Regions from separate parts of the Streptomyces sp. NPDC048734 genome, predicted to be linked through region 2. Evidence: predicted binding sites of a transcription regulator. Region 2 holds the regulator's gene; the other holds the start of a gene.

Region 1 (11,440 bases), on a different contig from region 2:
AGTTCTGGCCGCCGTCGGTGGAGCGGTTGACCCAGAGTTCGTGGTCGTTGGGGCTGATGCAGCCGATGGCGAGGTTCTGCTGCGCCTGGTAGTCGGGGTCATTGGTGTTGGTCGTGGGAGAGGTGGGGCCCCCGCGGCCGACCGCGACGGACTCGCACTCGCCGCCGCCGGGCAGTTCGGTGAAGGACGCGTTCCGCACGCTGTTCATGTCGGTGCGCGAACGGGAGACGTAGACGCGGTCGTTCAGCCCCCGTGCGACCTCGAAATTCATGATGTTCGTACTGATGGAACGGCTGTACGTGGACACGCTGGCCACCATGCCGTGTACCCGCGGGGAGTGCTGCGTGCCCCAGTCGCCCAGCGGGAACGACGGTGCGCCGTTCCACAGCTCCATGTTGTGCACGTACACCTGTTGGTCGCGCACCGTGTAGAGGACGACATTGTTGATACCGCTCGCCGTGGTGATGCCGTTATTGGTGCGGAAATTACCCGGTACGTTGTCCCAGTCCGACCACAGGTTGCCCGCCGCGCCGCGGAGGATGCTGTAGTAGACCACGCCGTCGGTGCCGACGTGGAAGACGACGAGGCGGGAGTCCTGCAAGCCGCCGGTGCCGATGTTGAGCAGCGAGACGACCTCGGGGCGGTGGTAGGTGCGGGCGCCGCCCGGCATCACCTGCCAGGCGCCGTTGCGGTACCGCCACCAGATCTGGTTGTCGTTCCCGCGTACCACCTCGTAGAGGTCTCCGCGGAACCACTGTGCGGACAGCGCGTCGGGCGACCTGGCGTCACCGCCCTCGTTGATCCACGATCCCTCGGTGGCCGCGGCGGGTCCGGCCGACACGCCGAGCAGCAGCGCCAGCCCGGCCAGCAGGGCCACCCACGCGCGCGGCAGGAGTCCGGTTCCCCTGGTCCGTAAGCCTCTTGTCCTCATCATCTGTCCTCTCGTCCTCGTCCTCGTCAGCGCACCGCGGCGGTCCGTGGACCGGGCTGCCGCCTGCCGGTCGGAATCCGCCGCCCGGGCCCGGAGCACTCTAGGGAGGAAACCCCCACCGGACTTGCGCGTGCGTGCACCGGTTGTGTGCTGAGGAGGCCCGGCGAGCGCCCGGGCGGCCGTGCTGCCCCGGATGCCGGGAGCCCCGGGCGGGGCCGGACACGGGCGGCGGGTGGGCTGCCGCCGCCGACGTCCTGACGGTGAGGAACCGCGTCCGGCCGGGCCGCCCTACCCTGGGTGTCATGAACCACGCCCAGCTCACCGCTCTCGGTCGCGCTCTCCGACTGCTCGGGGAGCACGGCGAGGCCCTGGCCGCCGACACCCCCGACGCCCGGCTGCACGAGGTCAAGGCCGATCTGCGGCGCGCCCTGGACCTGCTGGACGACAGCGTCGTCGGAGCCGCGCCCACCACCCGCTGCGCCGAGCACCCGAACGGCCCGGTCGACAACGCGGCGCACGACCTGTGCCTGCTGTGCGAGACGCGTCGCCGCGCGGCCCGGCGCGCCGAGTACAACGGCCCCGCCCCGCAGGCGCCCCCCAGCGCCCCGGCCCCCTCCCGGTACGGCGCCCGCGCCGACCGCCCGCAGCCGCAGCAGCGGTGGCTCGCGGAACTGTGGACCGGACAGGAGTGGCATCTGTGCGGCACGCCGAGGCGGGACCGGCGCGAGGCGGAGCTGTACATCAACGCCCTGCGCCGCGGCTCCCGCCCCGCGATGGCCTACCGTCTCGTCCACGAGTTCACCGATTACGAGGTGGTGCGCATCTGGGGCACCCCGGTGAAGGTCGACATCGAGCCGCTGGGCAATCTCTAGTGCGGGCCCGGCCGGGAGAGGAAGGCGTCCCGTCTCCCGGACCACACCCGCGCGTTGCCGCTCAGCTGAGGGTCTTCAGCGCGGCGGCGTCGTAGGGCTTCAGCTCGTCGAGGCGGCCGGCCAGGACCTTGGCGGCCCACTCCGGGTCCTGGAGCAGCGCGCGGCCGACGGCCACCAGGTCGAACTCGTCGCGCTCCAGCCGGTCGAGGAGGTCGTCGATGCTCCTGAGGGCGGAGCCCTCGCCCTGGAAGGTCTTGAAGAACTCGCCGTCGAGACCGACCGACCCGACGGTGATGGTGGGCCGGCCGGTCAGCTTCTTCGTCCAGCCCGCGAGGTTGAGGTCGGAACCGTCGAACTCGGGGACCCAGTAGCGGCGCGTGGAGGCGTGGAAGGCGTCGACGCCGGCCGCGGCGAGCGGGGCGAGGATGGCCTCCAGCTCCTGCGGGGTCTCGGCGAGGCGCGCGTCGTAGGCGTCCTGCTTCCACTGCGAGTAGCGGAAGACGACCGGGAACTGCGGCGACACGGCCCGGCGCACGGCGGCGACGATCTCGGCGGCGAACCGGGTGCGGGCGACCGGGTCGCCGCCGTAGGCGTCGGTGCGGCGGTTGGTGCCCGCCCACAGGAACTGGTCGACCAGGTAGCCGTGGGCGCCGTGGATCTCCACGCCGTCGAAGCCGATGCGCTCCGCGGCCGCCGCGGCCTCGGCGAAGGCGCCGATGACGTCGTCCAGGTCGCGCTGGGTCATCGCCTTGCCGGTGCCCTCGGTGCCGTCCGTGCGAACGCCGGAAGGGCCGACGGCGGGGGCGTCCGCGACGGGCGGCTGGCCCTGCTTGCGCACCATGCCGATGTGCCACAGCTGCGGCATGATCGTCCCGCCCCCCGCGTGCACGGCCTCGGCGACCTTCGCCCAGCCCGCCAGCTGCTCCTCGCCGTGGAAGCGCGGCACCCGGTCGCTCTGCCCGGCCGAGTCGTGGCCGACGTACGTGCCCTCGGTGACGACGAGACCGACACCGGCGGCGGCGCGGCGGCCGTAGTACGACGCCACGTCCTCGCCGGGGATGCCGCCGGGCGAGAACATGCGGGTCATGGGCGCCATGACGATGCGGTTCGGAACGGTCAGGCCGTTGAGGGAGACGGGACGCGCGAGGATCTCGGCGGCGCGGGTGGCGGCGGGGGTGGCAGTCACGACAGGGGACTCCTCGGAGAGGTCGCGGCGGACATCGAGTAGCGGACATTCCGGACGGTATGTGCACGTGCAAGCACCGCCCTCCCTCTCAACGGCGGCCCCGCCCCCGCCATTCCGCCCGCTCCCCCACCGCCCCTGTGATCCGAACCACGCCGACCGGGCCCGTCGGGGCGGACCCACGGCCGCACGGAGCGGCCCACGGTCACCCCGCACCCCCTATTACGGTGTCGGCGTCGGCGTGCGGAAACGCCCGAGGGCGGTACCCCCCGCTGATGCGGGGGGTACCGCCCTCGGTGGGAAACCCGAGCCTCGATCAGGCTCAGAAGTCCATGTCACCGCCCGGCATGCCGCCGCCGGCCGGGGCCGCGGCCTTCTCCGGCTTGTCGGCGATGACGGCCTCGGTGGTGAGGAACAGCGCGGCGATCGACGCGGCGTTCTGCAGCGCGGAGCGCGTCACCTTCGCCGGGTCGATGATGCCCTCGGCGATCATGTCGACGTACTCACCGGTCGCGGCGTTCAGGCCGTGGCCGACGGGCAGGTTGCGCACCTTCTCGACGATGACGCCACCCTCGAGACCACCGTTGACGGCGATCTGCTTGAGCGGGGCCTCCAGGGCGAGCTTCACGGCGTTGGCGCCGGTCGCCTCGTCACCCTCGAGGTCGAGCTTCTCGAAGACCGAGGTGGCCTGCAGCAGGGCCACGCCACCACCGGCGACGATGCCCTCCTCGACGGCCGCCTTCGCGTTGCGGACGGCGTCCTCGATGCGGTGCTTGCGCTCCTTGAGCTCCACCTCGGTGGCGGCGCCGGCCTTGATGACGGCCACGCCGCCGGCCAGCTTCGCCAGACGCTCCTGGAGCTTCTCGCGGTCGTAGTCCGAGTCGCTGTTCTCGATCTCGGCACGGATCTGGTTGACCCGGCCCGCGACCTGCTCCGAGGAGCCGGACCCGTCGACGATGGTGGTCTCGTCCTTGGTGATGACGACCTTGCGGGCCTTGCCCAGGAGGTCCAGGGAGGTGTTCTCGAGCTTGAGACCGACCTCCTCGGAGATGACCTCGCCACCGGTGAGGATGGCGATGTCGTTCAGCATCGCCTTGCGGCGGTCGCCGAAGCCCGGGGCCTTGACCGCGACGGACTTGAAGGTGCCGCGGATCTTGTTGACGACCAGGGTCGACAGGGCCTCGCCCTCGACGTCCTCGGCGATGATCAGCAGCGGCTTGCCCGACTGCATGACCTTCTCCAGGAGCGGGAGCAGGTCCTTGACGTTGGAGATCTTGGAGTTCGCGATCAGGATGTACGGGTCGTCGAGGACGGCCTCCATACGCTCCATGTCGGTCGCGAAGTACGCCGAGATGTAGCCCTTGTCGAAGCGCATGCCCTCGGTGAGCTCGAGCTCGAGACCGAAGGTCTGCGACTCCTCGACGGTGATGACGCCTTCCTTGCCGACCTTGTCCATGGCCTCGGCGATCAGCTCGCCGATCTGGGTGTCGGCGGCGGAGATGGAGGCCGTCGAAGCGATCTGCTCCTTGGTCTCGACATCCTTCGCCTGCTCGAGCAGGGCACCGGAGACGGCCTCGACGGCCTTCTCGATACCGCGCTTGAGAGCCATCGGGTTGGCGCCGGCCGCCACGTTGCGCAGGCCCTCGCGGACCAGCGCCTGGGCGAGGACGGTCGCGGTGGTCGTACCGTCACCGGCGACGTCGTCCGTCTTCTTGGCGACTTCCTTGACCAGCTCGGCGCCGATCTTCTCGTACGGGTCCTCGAGCTCGATCTCCTTGGCGATGGAGACACCATCGTTGGTGATCGTGGGGGCGCCCCACTTCTTCTCGAGGACGACGTTGCGGCCCTTGGGGCCGAGCGTCACCTTGACGGCGTCCGCGAGCTGGTTCATGCCGCGCTCGAGGCCGCGCCGCGCCTCCTCGTCGAACGCGATGATCTTGGCCATGTGAAGTGGTCCCTCCAGGACTGGGGGTGATTCCTTCGGACCGCGCCCGCGCCCGCGACGGACGGCTCGCCGGCCCCGTGGTTCCTTGCCCCACCTGGCCTGCGGGCCTCACCGACCCGGTCCTTCGTTGTCACTCTCACCTTCAGAGTGCTAACGCAATGATTAGCACTCGCCTGTGCCGAGTGCAAGCGCCTCCCTGAGATCCGCAGGTGAACGGGGGGTGGCGGCGGGCACCGACGGTTGATCGGGCACGGCTCCGGACACACCGAAGGGCTCGCACCCCGGGAGGTGCGAGCCCTTCGCTGACGGAACAGAAGAACGTCGCTGCAAGTCGGCGCGTGCTTCAGCCGGTCGCGAGCCGGACCATGTCCGCCTGCGGCCCCTTCTGACCCTGCGAGATCTCGAAATCGACCCGCTGGCCCTCTTCCAGGGTGCGGTATCCGTCCATCTGGATCGCGCTGTAGTGGACGAAAACATCCGCACCACCGTCGACCGCGATGAAGCCGTACCCCTTCTCCGCGTTGAACCACTTGACGGTGCCCTGAGCCATGCCTAACTCCCCTATTACTGGCCCTTGCACAGATCCGCGCTTCGCGGATCCGGGTCAGACCTCACCCCCCAGTTGGTTGGGGGCGTGCGCCGGAACGCGTCGACCGCGGCCGAATGTATCTGTCCGACTGCCGTCTGCAACAGGTCAATCGGACGAGAAATCTGGACGCGAAGGCTCCGGAGAAGAGTGAGAGTTCGCCCGAATTCAGGGCAAGTCGGACCCCGCAAAGGGAATGAAAGGCGCAAAACACATGCACACTTTGGCTGTTTCTTATCGCCCGCCCCGGCGGAACCCATATGCGGCCGGCATGCGAGAGGCGACGTGTTCCCCAATCCTATCGCGCTCAACCACACTGAATTGCCCCCTCCGCTTCTCTCGCGGAGGGGGCAATTCGATGAACTCTCGGTAATTGACATTACCGACGGTTACTACCGGCGGGTACGGAACACCGTTCAGCCGCCGGCCACGGCCGGGATGATGGAGACGCCGGCGCCGTCCGGGGTCGCCGTGTCCAGCCCCTGCTCGAAGCGCACGTCGTCGTCGTTGACGTACACGTTGACGAACCGGCGCAGCTTGCCCTGGTCGTCCAGGACGCGGGCGGCGATGCCGGTGTGGTTCTTCTCCAGGTCGGTGATGACCTCGCCGAGGGTCGCGCCCTCGGCCGGGACCTCGGCCTTGCCACCGGTGTAGGTGCGCAGGATGGTCGGGATGCGGACGGTCACGCTCATGCGAGGCCAGCCTCTCGGAAGGAGTCCAGGTTGGGGCGGATGGTGGCGGTCAGGCCGGTGCCGGCCACCGCGTCGAGGGTCTTGAGGCCGTCCCCCGTGTTGAGGACGACGGTGGTCTTCGTCGGGTCCAGGAGACCGTTCTCGATCAGCTTCCTCGTCACACCGACCGTCACCCCGCCGGCGGTCTCCGCGAAGATGCCCTCGGTCCGCGCCAGCAGCTTGATCGCGTCGACCACCTGCTCGTCGTTCACGTCCTCCACCGCGCCGCCGGTGCGGCGCGCGATGTCCAGGACGTAGGGCCCGTCCGCCGGGTTGCCGATGGCGAGGGACTTGGCGATGGTGTTCGGCTTCTGCGGCCGGACCACGTCATGACCCGCCTTGTAGGCGACGGACACCGGCGAGCAGCCCTCGGCCTGCGCACCGAAGATCTTGTACGGCCGGTCCTCGACGAGACCGAGCTTGATCAGCTCCTGCAGCCCCTTGTCGATCTTCGTGAGCTGCGAGCCGGAGGCGATCGGCACGACGAGCTGGTCGGGGAGCCGCCAGCCGAGCTGCTCGCAGATCTCGTACGCCAGTGTCTTGGAGCCCTCGGCGTAGTAGGGCCGCAGGTTGACGTTGACGAAGCCCCAGCCCTCGCCGGCCGGGTCGCCGATCAGCTCGGAGCAGAAGCGGTTCACGTCGTCGTAGTTGCCCTCGATGCCGACGAGTTCGCCGCCGTAGATCGCGGCCATGACGACCTTGCCCTGCTCCAGGTCGTGCGGGATGAACACGCAGGAGCGGAAACCGGCACGGGCGGCGGCGGCGCCGACGGCACCGGCCAGGTTACCCGTGGAGGAGCAGGACAGGGTGGTGAAGCCGAAGGCGCGGGCGGCCTCGATGGCCTGGGCGACGACGCGGTCCTTGAAGGAGTGCGTCGGGTTGCCGGAGTCGTCCTTGACGAACAGCTTGCCGGCGTCGACGCCCAGCTCGCGGGCCAGGTTGTCGGCCTGGACGAGCTTGGTCCAGCCGGGATTGATGTTGGGCTTGTCCGCCACGTCGGCCGGGACGGGCAGCAGCGGCGCGTAGCGCCAGATGTTCGCGGGGCCCGCCTCGATGCGCTTGCGGAGCTCCTCGGTCTCGTGGGACGAGAAGTCGTAGGCGATCTCGAGCGGGCCGAAACACTCCTCGCAGGCGAAGACCGGGCCGAGGGGCACGCGGTGTCCGCACTCGCGGCAGGAGAGCGCCGCGGCGGGACCGAGGTCGACGGAGTTCGTGGTGCTTGCAACTGTCTGCGCAGCCATGTGAGGCGAGGCCCTTTCTCCTCATCTTCCTCACGACGCATCTCGCCGTGAGACGGATTTGGCACCTTCCCTAGCCGGGAGCCTCGCCACATCGACGTGACGCGTGGGCGGTCACGCCTGGCGGCGCGCGCGGCTGGAGGGTTGCCGGGGCTTCATCGGGCCGTATCCCTCTGCCCCTCTGGATGAGCGGTATGAAGTTGTGAACAGCGGCCACCTCGGACATGCGATGGTCATCCGCGTTGTTCAAGACTGTAACCGAAGGCCAGGACAGTTGAGACAGACGTCCGAACCGCGAGATGGATCACACGGTCACCCGCCGTGCACCGCGTGTGATCACGACAGTGAGGAGCCGCAGACCGTGCTGAAAGAAGCTGAAGCCTGGCTGGCCACCCGCTCCTGGTCCGTGACCGACCGACCGCTGCACCGCGTCCTGGCCGCGAAGCGCGCCTCGGGCCAGTCGGTGTCCGTGGTGCTGCCCGCCCTGAACGAGGAGGAGACGGTCGGTGACATCGTCGCGGTCGTCCGCCACGACCTGATGCGGCAGGTCCCCCTCGTCGACGAGATCGTCGTCGTCGACTCGGGCTCCACCGACCGTACGTCGCAGGTCGCCGCGGCGGCCGGGGCGCGCGTCGTCCACCGGGACGAGATCCTGCCCCGGATACCGGCCGTGCCCGGCAAGGGCGAGGTGCTGTGGCGGTCACTGCTCGTGACGACCGGGGACATCGTCTGCTTCATCGACGCCGACCTCAGGGAGTTCTCCTCCGACTTCGTCTCGGGGATCGTGGGCCCGCTGCTCACCGACCCCGGCGTGGACCTGGTCAAGGCGATGTACGACCGCCCGCTGGGCGGCGCTGCGGGCCAGGGCGGCCGGGTCACCGAACTCATGGCCCGCCCCCTGCTCAACATGCACTGGCCGCAGCTGGCCGGCTTCGTGCAGCCGCTCGGCGGCGAGTACGCGGCACGGCGCAGCCTGCTGGAACAGCTCCCGTTCCCCGTCGGCTACGGCGTGGAGCTCGGCATGCTCGTCGACGCCCTGCACCTGGTCGGCCTGGACGCCCTCGCCCAGGTCGACGTCGGCGTTCGCAAGCACCGCCACCAGGACGGGCAGGCGCTCGGCAGGATGGCGGCGGCGATCTACCGCACCGCGCAGCTCCGGCTGGCCCGCGGGCACCTGATCCGCCCCGCCCTCACCCAGTTCGAGCGGAGCGCGGACGGCTTCGAGCCGCGCACCTACTCCGTGGACACCGAGGAACGGCCGCCGATGGCGGAGATCGCCGAGTACGCGGAACGCAAGGTCGCCTGACGGGCCGTGCGCTCAACCGGCCGGACGCGCGCCGCACCACCCGGTCCGGCGGTCGTGTACGGCCGGACACGACCCGTCCACGGACCGCATCCGTACGTTTGAGCGTTTACGGACCGGGCTAGGTTGTGGCGTATGGCTTCCACGCGTGCTGCTGTTGCTGAGGGTGCTCAGGTGCTGGTCGCGTCCAACCGCGGCCCGGTCTCCTACCAGGTGCGCGAGGACGGTTCGCTGCACGCCAGAAGGGGCGGCGGCGGACTGGTCTCGGGCCTGTCGGCGATCGGGCCGGACGCGGGCGCCCTGTGGGTGTGCTCGGCGCTCTCCGACGACGACCGCGAAGCGGTACGGCGCGGGGTCGGCGAGGACGGCGTCCGGATGCTCGACATCCCGGCCGACGTGCACGCCGACGCGTACAACGGCATCGCCAACTCCGTGCTCTGGTTCATCCACCACCTGCTGTACCAGACCCCGCTGGAGCCCGTCTTCGACGCGGAGTTCCGGCGCCAGTGGGCGTCGTACGAGGCGTACAACCGCGCGTTCGCGGAGGCGCTCGCCGAGGAGGCCGGCCAGGGCGCGGCGGTCCTGGTGCAGGACTACCACCTCTGCCTGGTCCCGGGCATGCTCCGCGAGCTGCGGCCCGACCTGCGCATCGGCCACTTCTCGCACACGCCGTGGGCGCCGGTGGACTACTTCGCGCTGCTCCCCTCCGACATCCGCGCGCAGCTGCTGCGCGGCATGCTCGGCGCGGACCGCCTGGGCTTTTTGACCAGGCGCTGGGCGGACGCCTTCACCGCGTGCTGCGCGGAGTTCGCGGGCGGTACCGGCGGCACCGGGATCGGGGTGCACGGCCTGGGCGCCGACGCCGACTTCCTGCGCGCCCGCTCCCACGAGAGCGACGTCGAGGAGCGCATCGCCGCCCTGCGCGAGGAGATCGGCGAGGGCCGCAAGGCCATCGTGCGCGTCGACCGCACCGAGCTGTCGAAGAACATCGTGCGCGGTCTGCTGGCCTACCGGCAGCTCCTCGACGACCGCCCCGAGTGGCGCGAGCGCGTCGTCCACGTGGCGTTCGCCTACCCCTCCCGCCAGGACCTCGCCGTCTACCGCGACTACACGGCCGAGGTGCAGCGGGTGGCGCGGGAGATCAACGAGCGGTACGGCACACCCGGCTGGACCCCGGTCGTCCTGCACGTGAAGGACGACTTCGCCCGCTCCCTGGCGGCGTACCGCCTCGCCGACGTGGCCCTGGTCAACCCCATCCGCGACGGCATGAACCTGGTCGCCAAGGAGGTCCCGATCGTCTCCGACGAGGGCTGCGCCCTGGTGCTGTCCCGTGAGGCGGGGGCGTACTGGGAGCTGGGCGAGGACGCGATCGTGGTGAACCCCTACGACGTCCTGGAGACCGCCGATGCCCTGCACGAGGCGCTGACCATGGCGCCGGAGGAACGGGCGGAGCGCAGCAAGAGGCTGACGGCGGCCGCGACCGCGCTCCCTCCGGCCCAGTGGTTCCTGGAGCAGCTCCAAGCCCTCCAGGCCCTCCGCCGCGGCTGACCGGAGAAAACCCGCGGCACCCCGCGCCCCCGGCCGACCCGCCGGGGGTCCGCGCACACCGGGTCCGTCACCGCAGCCGCCCCACCGGCACCCTCACCAGCCCCACACACGCGGCAGGACCCGACGGCACCTCACCGTCACCCCACGCCCGTCACCCTCACACACCCTGTGGACCCGGCAGGACCCGACGGTCCTCACCGTCACTCCCACGCCCGTCCCCACAGCTCCACGAAGGACACCCGCAGCGGCCCCACTCCCCCGGCCCGTCCACCGGCGGACCCGCACACGCGCACCCGTGCCCGGTCTCTCACCGCAGCTCGTCCGAGAGGGCACGCAGCAGTCCCACCACCCCGGCGGGGCCCTCGACGACCAGGTCCGCCCGCTCCGACAGTTCGGTCACCTCGGAGCTGCCGCTGGCCACGAGCAGACCGGGGACGCCGTCGGAGCGGAGCTTCTCGACGGCGGCGAAGGCGGGCAGGTCCCCGAGGTCGTCGCCGGCGTAGAGAACCGTCCCGGCGCCGGTCTCGCGGACGTACTCCGTCAGCGCCACGCCCTTGTCCACGCCCGGCGGCCGCAGCTCCAGCACCATCCGGCCCGGCTCGACGATGAGTCCGTGCCGGGCCGCGAGGTCGGCGAGCGGGCGGCGCAGCGCCTCGAACGCGGCCTGCGGATCCTCCGCCCGCCGCGTGTGCACGGCGACGGCCCGCCCCTTCTCCTCGACCCAGGTCCCCCGCCACGCCCCGGCCGCCTCCAGCACGGCGGGCAGCTCGGCCCGCACGGCCGCGACACCGGGATGCGGCGCGAGCGCGGTGACGGTCCCGGTGCGGGCGTCCCACCGCTCGGCCCCGTAGTGCCCGAGCACGGCCAGCCGCTCCAGCCCCGGCACCCCGGCGAACCCGCCGTTGCCCACCGCCACGGCGGCGGGCCGTCCGGTCACCACGGCGACCGAGGCCACCTTCGGCGCCAGCTCCGCGAGCGCGGGGAGCGCGTCCGGATGCGGCCGCGCGTCCTCCGGGTTCTCGACGATCGGCGCGAGCGTGCCGTCGAAGTCGAGCGCGACGAGCGCGGTGCGCGGCGCGGCCAGGATCGCGGCGAGCGCCTCG
Region 2 (11,440 bases):
CGGCCGGCCACCCCCTGCCCCTGCTCCTCGGGCGCGACGGCGGCGTGAGCACGGCCGCGCGGCCGCAGACCCTCCTCGGCGTCGTCGAGGACGCCACGTACGTCAGCGAGAGCCTGGACCTGTGGCCCGGCGACACCCTGCTCTGCGTCACCGACGGCGTCACCGAGCGCCGCTCGGGCTCCCGCCAGTTCGACGACGGCGACGGCCTCGCCCACGCCCTCGCCGGCTGCGCGGGGCTGGACGCGGAACTGATCGCCGAACGGATCCGCCGGCTGGTCCACGAGTTCGGCGGCCGGCCCCCGGAGGACGACCTCGCCCTGCTGGTGCTCCAGGCCGAGTAGCCGGGCGGCGCAGGCGCGGCGCCGTGGAGGAGCCGGCCGGCGGACCCACGGGACCTGCGAGCCGCGTACGGGACAATGGAGGACATGCCTTCCGCACTTCCCGACGGCGAGCCCGTCCCCACCGACGGCGCACTGCCCGCCTCCGCGCTCGCCGGGGCCGCCGACCGCCCCCTCGGGTTCTACCTGCACGTGCCCTACTGCGCGAGCCGCTGCGGCTACTGCGACTTCAACACCTACACCGCCACCGAGCTGCGCGGCACCGGCGGTGTCCTCGCCTCCCGCGAGAACTACGCCGACACCCTGGTCGACGAGGTCCGGCTGGCCCGCAAGGTCCTCGGCGACGACCCGCGCGAGGTCCGCACGGTCTTCGTCGGCGGCGGTACGCCCACCCTGCTCGCGGCCGGCGACCTGGTCCGGATGCTCACGGCGATCCGCGAGGAGTTCGGGCTGGCCGCGGACGCGGAGGTCACCACCGAGGCCAACCCGGAGTCGGTCGACCCGGCGTACCTCGCCACACTCCGCCAGGGCGGCTTCAACCGGATCTCCTTCGGCATGCAGAGCGCCCGGCAGCACGTGCTGAAGGTCCTCGACCGCACCCACACGCCCGGCCGCCCCGAGGCCTGCGTGGCGGAGGCCCGCGGCGTCGGCTTCGAGCACGTCAACCTCGACCTGATCTACGGCACCCCCGGCGAGTCGGACGACGACTGGCGGGCCTCCCTGGACGCCGCCCTCGGCGCCGGACCCGACCACGTCAGCGCGTACGCCCTGATCGTCGAGGAGGGTACGCAGCTCGCCCGCCGGATCCGCCGCGGCGAGGTCCCGACGACCGACGACGACGTCCACGCGGACCGGTACCTGATCGCGGAGGAGACGCTGTCCGCGGCGGGCTTCCACTGGTACGAGGTGTCCAACTGGGCCACCTCCGAGGCGGGCCGCTGCCTGCACAACGAGCTGTACTGGCGGGGTGCCGACTGGTGGGGTGCGGGTCCGGGAGCCCACAGCCACGTCGGCGGCGTGCGCTGGTGGAACGTGAAGCACCCGGGGGCGTACGCGGCGGCGCTGGCGAGCGGCCGTTCACCGGGCGCCGGACGCGAGATCCTGTCGCAGGAGGACCGCCGGGTCGAGCGGATCCTGCTGGAGCTGCGGCTGCGGGAAGGGGTTCCGCTGGACCTGCTGAAGGAGACGGGGCTGGCGGCGTCGCGGCGGGCCCTGTCGCAGGGGCTGCTGGACGGCGGCCCCTACGAGGCGGGGCGGGCCGTCCTCACCCTGCGGGGCCGCCTGCTGGCGGACGCGGTGGTGCGGGACCTGGTGGACTGATCACCCCGGCGGGTGAACCGCTGCGGAACGCCGGTCCGGTCCCTGACCTGGTTCGGACGCGCAAGTTCGGTGATCCGGTGCCGTTGCCGTTGGTGGGCATCGACCTCGACACGAGCAGGTTCGGCACGCTGCCGCCGCTCACACCGGTGCCGTGACGAAGTCGATCAGTTCCTCGACCGCTCTCAGCAGCTCCGGCTCCAGGTCCTTGTAGGACCCCACCCGCTTCAGGACGGCCTGCCACACCGCGCCGGTGTTCTCCGACGGCCACCCCAGCGCCCGGCACACCCCCGTCTTCCAGTCCTGCCCGCGCGGGACGCGGGGCCAGGCCGCGATGCCCACCGCCGACGGCTTCACCGCCTCCCAGATGTCGATGTACGGGTGGCCCACCACCAGCGCGTGCTCGCTGGTCACGGACCGGGCGATGCGCCACTCCTTGGTGCCGGGGACGAGGTGGTCCACCAGCACCCCCAGGCGGGCGTCGGGGCCGGGGGCGAACCCGTCGACGATCGACGGCAGGTCGTCCACGCCCTCCAGGTACTCCACGACCACGCCCTCGACGCGCAGGTCGTCGCCCCACACCTTCTCCACCAGCTCGGCGTCGTGCCGGCCCTCGACGTAGATGCGGCCGGCGCGGGCCACCCGGGCGCGGGCGCCGGGCACGGCGACCGAACCGGAGGCGGTACGGGCGGGCCGCAGCGGAGCCGCCGGGGCCGGGCGGACCAGCGTCACGACCCGTCCCTCCAGGAGGAAGCCGCGCGGCTCCAGCGGGAAGACCCGGTGCTTGCCGAAGCGGTCCTCCAGGGTGACCGTGCCCGCCTCGCAGCGGATCACCGCGCCGCAGAAACCGGTGCCGGGCTCCTCCACCACCAGGCCGGGGTCCGCGGGGACCTCGGGGACGGGCGGCTGCTTCTTCCACGGCGGGGTCAGGTCGGCGGAGTACACACGGGGGCCCATTCGGATGACGATAGGAGAAGCCCCGCGGCGGTCACGGCGACACGCCGAAACGCGCGGCCAGCGCGTCCCGCTGGGCCCGGACGAACGCCGCGTCCACCACCGCGCCGTGACCGGGCACGTACAGCGCGTCCTCGCCGCCGAGGTCCAGCAGCCGGTCGAGGGCGGCCGGCCAGTGCGACGGTACGGCGTCGGGCCCGGCCTGCGGTTCGCCGGACTCCTCGACGAGGTCGCCGCAGAAGACGACCTCGGGCGAGCCGGGGCCCGCCGGGACGAGGACGGCGAGGTCGTGCGCGGTGTGGCCCGGACCGACGTTCGCCAGCAGGACCTGCCGCCCGCCGCCCAGGTCGAGCGTCCACTCGCCGGAAACCGGGTGGCGGGGCCGTACCAGGGTGTCCGCGGCCTCCGTGGCCGCGGTCTCGTCCAGGCCGCACCGGACCGCGTCCGCGCGCAGTTCGTCCGCCGGTACCGATTCCGCCCCCACCGCCGCGTAGACCTCCGCGCCCGCGAAGGCCGCCGCCCCGAGCACGTGGTCGAAATGGGGGTGCGTGAGCGCGAGATCCGTCACACGCCGGCCGGCGAGTTCCTCGGCGCGCATCCGCAGCCGGGCGCCCTCGGCGAGACTCGATCCCGCGTCCACCAACAGGGCCCGCCCCTCCCCGACGACCAGCCCCGCCGTGCAGTCCCAGCCGGGCAGCCGGCACCGGCCGACCCCGGTGGCGATCCGCTCCCACCCCAGCTCTTCCCAAGTCACCGTCATACCGCGACGCTAGCCCCGGCGGCCCGGCAGGGCGACCGACCTTGCCCTGGGTGTACCCCACAGCCGTACACTGGGCCGGGGAACGCTGGCACTCGAATGTGAAGAGTGCCAGGCGGGGCGCCCGGGGGACCGGGGACGACTTCTGGAGGTGAGCGCGGGTGCTGAGTGAACGCAGGCTCCAAGTGCTGCGCGCCATCGTCCAGGACTACGTCGGCACCGAGGAACCCGTGGGTTCCAAGGCGCTCACCGAGCGGCACAACCTCGGCGTCTCCCCGGCCACGGTCCGCAACGACATGGCCGCCCTGGAGGACGAGGGGTACATCGCGCAGCCGCACACCAGCGCCGGGCGCATCCCCACCGACAAGGGCTACCGGCTGTTCGTCGACAAGCTCGCCGGCGTCAAGCCGATGACGGCCCCCGAGCGGCGGGCCATCCAGAACTTCCTCGACGGCGCCGTCGACCTCGACGACGTCGTGGCCCGGACCGTACGGCTGCTCGCGCAGCTCACCCGGCAGGTCGCCGTCGTGCAGTACCCGTCGCTGACGCGCTCCACGGTGCGGCACGTCGAGCTGCTGTCGCTGGCGCCGGCCCGGCTGATGCTGGTGCTGATCACGGACACCGGGCGGGTCGAGCAGCGGATGGTGGACTGCCCGGCGCCCTTCGGCGAGACCTCACTGGCGGACCTGCGGGCGCGGCTGAACAGCCGGGTCGCGGGCCGCCGCTTCAGCGACGTGCCGCGGCTGGTCGAGGACCTGGCCGACGCCTTCGGGGTCGAGGACCGCGGCACGGTCACGACGGTGCTCTCCACACTGCTGGAGACGCTCGTCGAGGAGAACGAGGAGCGGCTGATGATCGGCGGCACCGCCAATCTCACCCGCTTCGGACATGACTTTCCCCTCACGATCCGACCCGTCCTGGAAGCCTTGGAGGAGCAGGTCGTGCTCCTCAAGCTCCTTGGCGAGGCGGGGGATTCGGGCATGACCGTACGCATCGGTCACGAGAACGCCTACGAGGGACTCAACTCCACTTCGGTGGTGTCGGTCGGCTACGGTTCGGGCGGCGAGGCAGTCGCCAAGCTCGGCGTGGTCGGACCGACCCGCATGGATTATCCGGGAACGATGGGAGCGGTACGCGCAGTGGCACGGTACGTCGGACAGATCCTGGCGGAGTCGTAAGTGGCCACGGACTACTACGCCGTTCTCGGCGTGCGCCGCGACGCGTCGCAGGAAGAGATCAAGAAGGCCTTCCGGCGGCTCGCACGCGAGCTGCACCCGGACGTCAACCCCGATCCGAAGACCCAGGAGCGGTTCAAGGAGATCAACGCCGCCTACGAGGTGCTGTCGGACCCGCAGAAGAAGCAGGTCTACGACCTCGGCGGCGACCCGCTGTCCCAGGCGGGCGGCGGCGCGGGCGGTTTCGGGGCCGGTGGCTTCGGCAACTTCTCCGACATCATGGACGCCTTCTTCGGCACGGCGTCGCAGCGCGGGCCGCGCTCGCGCACCCGCCGGGGCCAGGACGCGATGATCCGGCTGGAGATCGACCTCGACGAGGCGGCCTTCGGCACGACCAAGGACATCCAGGTCGACACGGCGATCGTCTGCGGCACCTGCAGCGGCGAGGGCGCGGCGCCGGGGACCACCGCGCAGACCTGTGACATGTGCCGCGGCCGCGGCGAGGTGTCGCAGGTGACGCGGTCCTTCCTCGGTCAGGTCATGACCTCGCGGCCCTGCCCGCAGTGCCAGGGCTTCGGCACCGTCGTGCCGACGCCGTGTCCGGAGTGCGCGGGCGACGGCCGGGTGCGCTCGCGTCGCACGCTGACCGTGAAGATCCCGGCCGGTGTCGACAACGGCACCCGCATCCAGCTCGCCGGCGAGGGCGAGGTCGGGCCCGGCGGCGGCCCCGCCGGCGACCTGTACGTCGAGATCCACGAGCTGCCGCACGCGCAGTTCCAGCGGCGCGGCGACGACCTGCACTGCACGGTCACCCTGCCGATGACCGCGGCGGCCCTCGGCACCAAGGTGCCGCTGGAGACGCTCGACGGGCTCGAGGAGGTCGACATCCGGCCCGGCACGCAGTCGGGGCAGTCGATCCCGCTGCACGGGCGCGGTGTCACGCACCTGCGGGGCGGCGGGCGCGGTGACCTCATCGTGCACGTCGAGGTGCAGACGCCCAACAAGCTGGACCCCGAGCAGGAGCGGCTGCTGCGGGAGCTGGCGAAGCTGCGCGGGGAGGAGCGGCCCCTCGGGCAGTTCCAGCCCGGTCAGCAGGGCCTGTTCTCCCGGCTGAAGGACGCGTTCAACGGACGGTGACGGCGGCGGGCGGTGAGGGCTCCTCGCCCCCGCCGCCCCTTCCCCCTCCCGTTCCCCGGGGGCCGCGCCCCGGACCCCCTTCTGCCTGGGCGGTTTCGTCGCCGGACGCCGGACGGGCTGGTTTCGGACTCGTCCGGGCGACGTGACACCATGCCGTCATGTCCTCCGCACTGACCGATCTCCTCCCCCTCCCGATCGTGCAGGCCCCCATGGCGGGCGGCGTCTCCCTCCCGCAGCTCGCCGCCGCCGTGTCCGAGGCCGGCGGGCTGGGCTTCCTGGCCGCCGGGTACAAGACCGCCGACGGCATGTACCAGGAGATCAAGCAGCTGCGGAGTCTGACCTCCCGGCCCTTCGGCGTGAACCTGTTCATGCCGCAGCCCGAGCATGCCGAGACCGGCGCCGTCGAGGTCTACGCCCACCAGCTGGCCGGTGAGGCCGCCTGGTACGGGACCGAGCCGGGCGATCCGGACAGCGGCCGCGACGACGGCTACGACGCCAAGCTGGCGGTCCTGCTGGACAACCCGGTGCCGGTGGCCTCGTTCCACTTCGGCGTCCCCGGCCCGAAGGCGCTGGCCGCGCTGCGCCGGGCGGGCACGTTCACCCTGGTCACCGCGACCACCGTGGAGGAGGCCGTCGCGGTCGAGCGGGCCGGCGCGGACGCGGTGATCGTGCAGGGCGTGGAGGCCGGCGGACACCAGGGCACCCACCGCGACCTCCCCGAGAACGACGGCTCCGGAATCGGCCTGCTGTCGCTGCTCGCCCAGGTCCGGGAGGCCGTCGGCCTGCCACTGGTCGCCGCGGGCGGTCTCATGCGGGGCAGTCAGATCGCCGCCGTCCTCGCCGCCGGGGCGAGCGCCGCCCAGCTCGGCACCGCCTTCCTCGCGACGCCCGAGTCCGGCGCGGCCGCCGTGCACAAGGAGGCGCTCACCGACCCGCTCTTCGTGCGCACGGAACTGACCCGCGCCTTCTCCGGGCGCCCGGCCCGCGGCCTCGTCAACCGCTTCCTGCGCGAGCACGGCCCGTACGCGCCCGCCGCCTACCCCGAGGTCCACCACCTCACCTCGCCGCTGCGCAAGGCCGCCGCGAAGGCGGGCGACGCGCAGGGCATGGCGCTGTGGGCCGGCCAGGGACACCGGCTGGCCCGCGCCCTGCCCGCCGGGCGACTGGTGGAGGTGCTGGCGGCCGAACTCGACGCGGCGAGAACGGCGTTGTCGGACGGCGGCACGGCCGGCGCGGGCGGTGCGCGATGACCGCCCCCGTCTTCGTCGTCGAGGAACTGCCGGGCGGTCCCGCCGAGTTCGTGCTGGACGGGCCCGAGGGACGGCACGCCGTCTCGGTGAAGCGGCTGCGGGCCGGTGAGGAGGTCGTCCTCACCGACGGCACCGGCCGCTGGGCGCGGGGCGAGGTGGTCGCCGCCGAGGGCAAGGACCGGCTCGTCGTCGATCTGGTCCAGGTGGCTCAGGAGCCCGCCGAGGCGCCGCGGATCACCGTCGTCCAGGCGCTGCCCAAGGGTGACCGGGGCGAACTGGCCGTCGAGACGATGACCGAGACCGGGGTCGACGCGATCGTGCCCTGGTCCGCGTCCCGCTGCATCACCCAGTGGAAGGGCGACCGCGGGCTGAAGGCGCTCGCCAAGTGGCGGGCGACCGCCCGCGAGGCCGGCAAGCAGTCCCGCCGGGTCCGTTTCCCCGAGGTCGCCGACGCCGCGACCACCAGGCAGGTGGCGGCACTGCTGGCCCGGGCCGACTTCGCGGCCGTGCTCCATGAGGACCGCGACTACGGCAGCGAGCCGCTGGCGACCGCGCCGCTTCCCTCGGACGGGGAGATCGTGCTCGTCGTCGGACCCGAGGGGGGCGTCTCCCCGGAGGAGCTGGCGCTCTTCGAGGAGGCCGGTGCCAGGGCGTACCGGCTGGGGCGCAGCGTGCTGCGGACCTCCACCGCCGGGACGGCCGCCGCCGCCCTGATCCTGGGCCGGACCGGCCGCTGGTCCTGACCGGCCGCCGGTCCTCACCCGGCCGCTGGTCCTCACCCGCCCGCCGGTACTCATCGGCCCGCCTCCGGGACCCGGGTCACTCCGGTGGGGCTTCGGGCGTGGTCGCCGCGCGGCTGAGGGCGTCGAACAGGATCCAGCCGTCCAGATCCCGCTCCCGCTTCCCCTCGTGCGGCAGCAGCCGGCGGCGGACGGCCTCGTCGACGAGCGCGCGCACCGTACCGGGTTCGTGCAGGTTGAGGTGGTGGGCGCGGTCGCCGACGCCGCCCGCGTGCGTGTACGCGCCGCCGCCGACGTAACGGCCCTCGCCCTCGCGGAAGACGATCCTGGTGCGCACGCCGTCCCTGATCAGGGTGAGGACGTCCCGGCAGCCCCGGCCGTCCCGGTGCCGGTGGCGGACCGTCCACAGGTAGGCGGTCGTGTCGTCGACGATCAGTTTCCTCGGGCGGCGGCGGTCTCGCATGCGGTCACCGTAGACCGGGGCGGCGGTGCGGCGCATGGCGTTAAGTGCTCTACCGCGCCCCCGCCGGCGGTGGCAGGCTGCCCTCCATGGGGGCATGGAGGACAAGGATGCGGGGCCGGGCGCGCGGGACACGTGCGGCGGCGGTGGCGGGGCTGGCGGTCCTGGCCGTGGCCGGCGCGGTGGCGTGCGAGCCCGGCGGGATCGGCTCGGCGGCCGTCGCGTACACCACCGACGAGGCGGCGACGGCCGAGATCGAGCGCCGGGACGTCGACGTGCGATGGCTGACCTGCACCGCCGGCTACGGCGACGACGGCGCCTCCGGGGACCGGGAGACCGTCGCCTCCGTCGACTGCGAGGGGGAGACCGGCAACGGGCGGGACATCGCCCTCACCGGCCACGTCACGCGCGCCGTCGACGGCTCCTGCGTACGCGGCGACCTCCGCGCGGAGGTCGGCGGCAAGCGGCTGTTCCAGGTGAGCGGGCTCGGGGACTGCGGGTCCGCCACCCCCTCGCCGCTCACCCCGCCCCGCTCCGCGCAGCCCGCCGAACCCGGGCGGCCCACGGTCACCGTGACCGTCACCCGGACGGTCTGGTGCGGGGACGACACGCACTGCGGGTCCGCCGGCACCAAGTGACCCGGGCGGCCGACCGACCGGAACCCCTGTCGGTCACCGCCGCCCTTGCCTAGAGTGATCGGGTGACACAGCCCGTGACGCCTGCCGCGTACTTCCGATTCCCGCACCTGCAGGGCGAATTGGTGGCCTTCACCGCCGAGGACGACGTGTGGCTCGCGCCCCTCGACGGCGGGCGCGCCTGGCGGGTCAGCGCCGACAACACGCCGGTCACCCTGCCCCGCGTCTCACCCGACGGCACCACCGTCGCCTGGACCTCCACCCGCGACGGCGCCCCCGAGGTGCACGTCGCCCCGGTCGACGGCGGCCCCGCCACCCGGCTCACCCACTGGGGCAGCCCGCAGACCAGGGTGCGCGGCTGGACCCCCGACGGCCGGGTGCTCGTGCTGAGCACCCACGACCAGGCGAGCGGGCGCCGCAGCTGGGCCCGCGCGGTCCCGCTCGACGGCGGACCGGCCACCACCCTGCCGTACGGGCCCGTCGGCGGGGTCGCCTTCGGCCCGCACACCGTGCTGGTGTCCGCGCCCATGGGGCGCGAGGCCGCCCACTGGAAGCGCTACCGGGGCGGCACGGCAGGCAAGCTGTGGATCGACCGGGACGGCGACGGCGGGTTCACGCGCCTGCACGAGGACCTCGACGGCAACATCGAGTACCCGGTGTGGGCCGGCGACCGCATCGCCTTCCTCTCCGACCACGAGGGCACCGGCGCGCTGTACTCCTCCCTCGCCGACGGCTCCGACCTGCGGCGCCACACACCCCTCGACACGTTCTACGCCCGGCACGCGGCCGGGGACGGCGACCGCGTCGTGTACTGCTCCGCCGGTGAGCTGTGGATCCTGGACGACCTCGACGGCGCCGAGCCGCGCCGTCTCGACGTCCGGCTCGGCGGGCAGCGCACCGACCGGCGGCCGCACCCGGTGCCCGCCGCCCGCTGGCTGGGCTCCGCCACTCCCGACCACACCGCGCGCGGCAGCGCCGTCGAGGTGCGCGGCGCCGTCCACTGGGTCACCCACCGCCACGGCCCCGCCCGCGCCCTGGCCGCCGAACCCGGTGTGCGGGCCCGGCTGCCGCGCACCTTCCGCACGGAGGGCGAGGAATGGGTGGTGTGGGTGACCGACGCCGAGGGCGAGGACGCCCTGGAGTTCGCCCCCGCCACCGGCCCGGCACCGGGCGCCACCCCGCGCCGGCTGGCCGCCGGACGCCTCGGCCGGGTGGTGGAGCTGGCCATGGCCCCCGACGGCAGCCGGGCCGCCGTCGCCGCGCACGACGGACGGCTGCTGCTCGTCGAGCGGGAGACCGGGGAGGTCCGCGAGGTCGACCGCAGCGAGGACGGCGACGTCCGCGACCTCGTCTTCTCCCCCGACTCGGCCTGGCTGGCCTGGTCGCACCCCGGCCCGCGCCCGCTCAGCCGGCTCAAACTGGCCAACACCGCGGACCTGTCGGTCACCGAGGCGACCCCGCTGCGCTTCCACGACTACGCGCCCGCCTTCACCCTCGACGGCAGGCACCTCGCGTTCCTGTCGACGCGCGCCTTCGACCCGGTCTACGACGAGCACGCCTTCGACCTCTCCTTCATCGAAGGAGCCCGCCCGTACCTCATCCCGCTGGCCGCGACCACCCCCTCGCCGTTCGGCCCGCAGCGGCACGGCCGCCCCTTCGAGGCCCCCGACAAGGACGAGACCCCCGACAGCGAGGGCACCCCGGCCACCCGCATCGACCTGGAGGGCCTCGCCGACCGGATCGTGCCCTTCCCCGTCGAGGCCGGCCGCTACTCCGGGCTGCGCGCCGCCAAGGACGGCGTGCTGTGGCTGCGGCACCCCGTGCGCGGTGTCCTCGGCGCCTCCCGCGCCACCCCCGACGACCCCGGTCCGGGCACCGAGCTGGAGCGCTACGACCTCGTCCGGCAGCGCCTCGAACACCTCGCCCCCGACGCCGACGCCTTCGAGGTCAGCGGTGACGGCAAGCGGCTGCTGCTGCGCTCCGACGGCAAGCTCAGGGTCGTCCCCGGCGACCGGCGCGCCTCCGGCGACGAGGACGGCGACACCAACCTCACCGTCGACCTCGGCCGGGTCCGCCAGAGCGTCGACCCGGCCGCCGAGTGGCGCCAGATGTACGACGAGACCGGCCGCCTCATGCGGGACAACTTCTGGCTGCCCGACCTCGGCGGGATCGACTGGGACGGTGTCCTCGACCGCTACCGGCCGCTCCTCGACCGGGTCGCCACCCGCGACGACCTCGTCGACGTCCTGTGGGAGGTGCACGGCGAACTCGGCACCTCGCACGCCTACGTCGTCCCCCGCGGCTACGGCGGCGGCGCCCGCCAGGGTCTGCTCGGCGCCGACATCTCCCGTCACGAAGACGGCAGTTGGCGCATCGACCGGATCCTGCCGTCGGAGACCTCCGATCCCGACGCCCGCTCCCCGCTCGCCGCGCCCGGCGTCGCGGTGCGCGCGGGTGACGCGATCCTCGCCGTCGCCGGGCACCCCGTGGACCCGGTCACCGGACCCGGACCGCTCCTCGTCGGCACGGCGGGCCGGGCCGTCGAACTGACCGTGTCGCCGGCCGGCGGGGGCGAACCCCGGCACGCCGTCGTCGTCCCCGTCGACGACGAGGAGCCGCTGCGCTACCACGCCTGGGTCGCGGACCGGCGGGCATACGTGCACGAGAGGTCCGGCGG

What was found. Region 2 encodes HrcA, which represses chaperone genes, less so after heat shock. Its sites were predicted from a motif close to TTNGCACTCNGNNNNNCNGAGTGCNAA; they were not measured.
Region 1: a site for HrcA is predicted at 5,094-5,120, ahead of groL (chaperonin GroEL). Genes of this name have one in related genera too.

What each region holds. Positions count from the first base shown of each region.
Region 1 covers NZ_JBICUZ010000005.1:111,118-122,557, reverse strand. Annotated here, with positions in the region: gene ACGFQC_RS15500 (hypothetical protein) at 1-934, opposite strand, end outside; gene ACGFQC_RS15495 (hypothetical protein) at 1,234-1,803, shown strand; gene ACGFQC_RS15490 (NADH:flavin oxidoreductase) at 1,865-2,989, opposite strand; gene groL (chaperonin GroEL) at 3,309-4,931, opposite strand; gene ACGFQC_RS15480 (cold-shock protein) at 5,275-5,481, opposite strand; gene ACGFQC_RS15475 (MoaD/ThiS family protein) at 5,934-6,209, opposite strand; gene thrC (threonine synthase) at 6,206-7,489, opposite strand; SAM riboswitch class I at 7,508-7,678, opposite strand; gene ACGFQC_RS15465 (glucosyl-3-phosphoglycerate synthase) at 7,848-8,792, shown strand; gene ACGFQC_RS15460 (trehalose-6-phosphate synthase) at 8,925-10,337, shown strand; gene otsB (trehalose-phosphatase) at 10,645-11,440, opposite strand, start outside.
Region 2 covers NZ_JBICUZ010000001.1:510,073-521,512, forward strand. Annotated here, with positions in the region: gene ACGFQC_RS02205 (ATP-binding SpoIIE family protein phosphatase) at 1-341, shown strand, start outside; gene hemW (radical SAM family heme chaperone HemW) at 426-1,658, shown strand; gene ACGFQC_RS02215 (DUF3097 domain-containing protein) at 1,797-2,612, opposite strand; gene ACGFQC_RS02220 (MBL fold metallo-hydrolase) at 2,644-3,369, opposite strand; gene hrcA (heat-inducible transcriptional repressor HrcA) at 3,528-4,544, shown strand; gene dnaJ (molecular chaperone DnaJ) at 4,545-5,678, shown strand; gene ACGFQC_RS02235 (nitronate monooxygenase) at 5,837-6,928, shown strand; gene ACGFQC_RS02240 (16S rRNA (uracil(1498)-N(3))-methyltransferase) at 6,925-7,671, shown strand; gene ACGFQC_RS02245 (hypothetical protein) at 7,748-8,131, opposite strand; gene ACGFQC_RS02250 (hypothetical protein) at 8,239-8,766, shown strand; gene ACGFQC_RS02255 (S41 family peptidase) at 8,829-11,440, shown strand, end outside.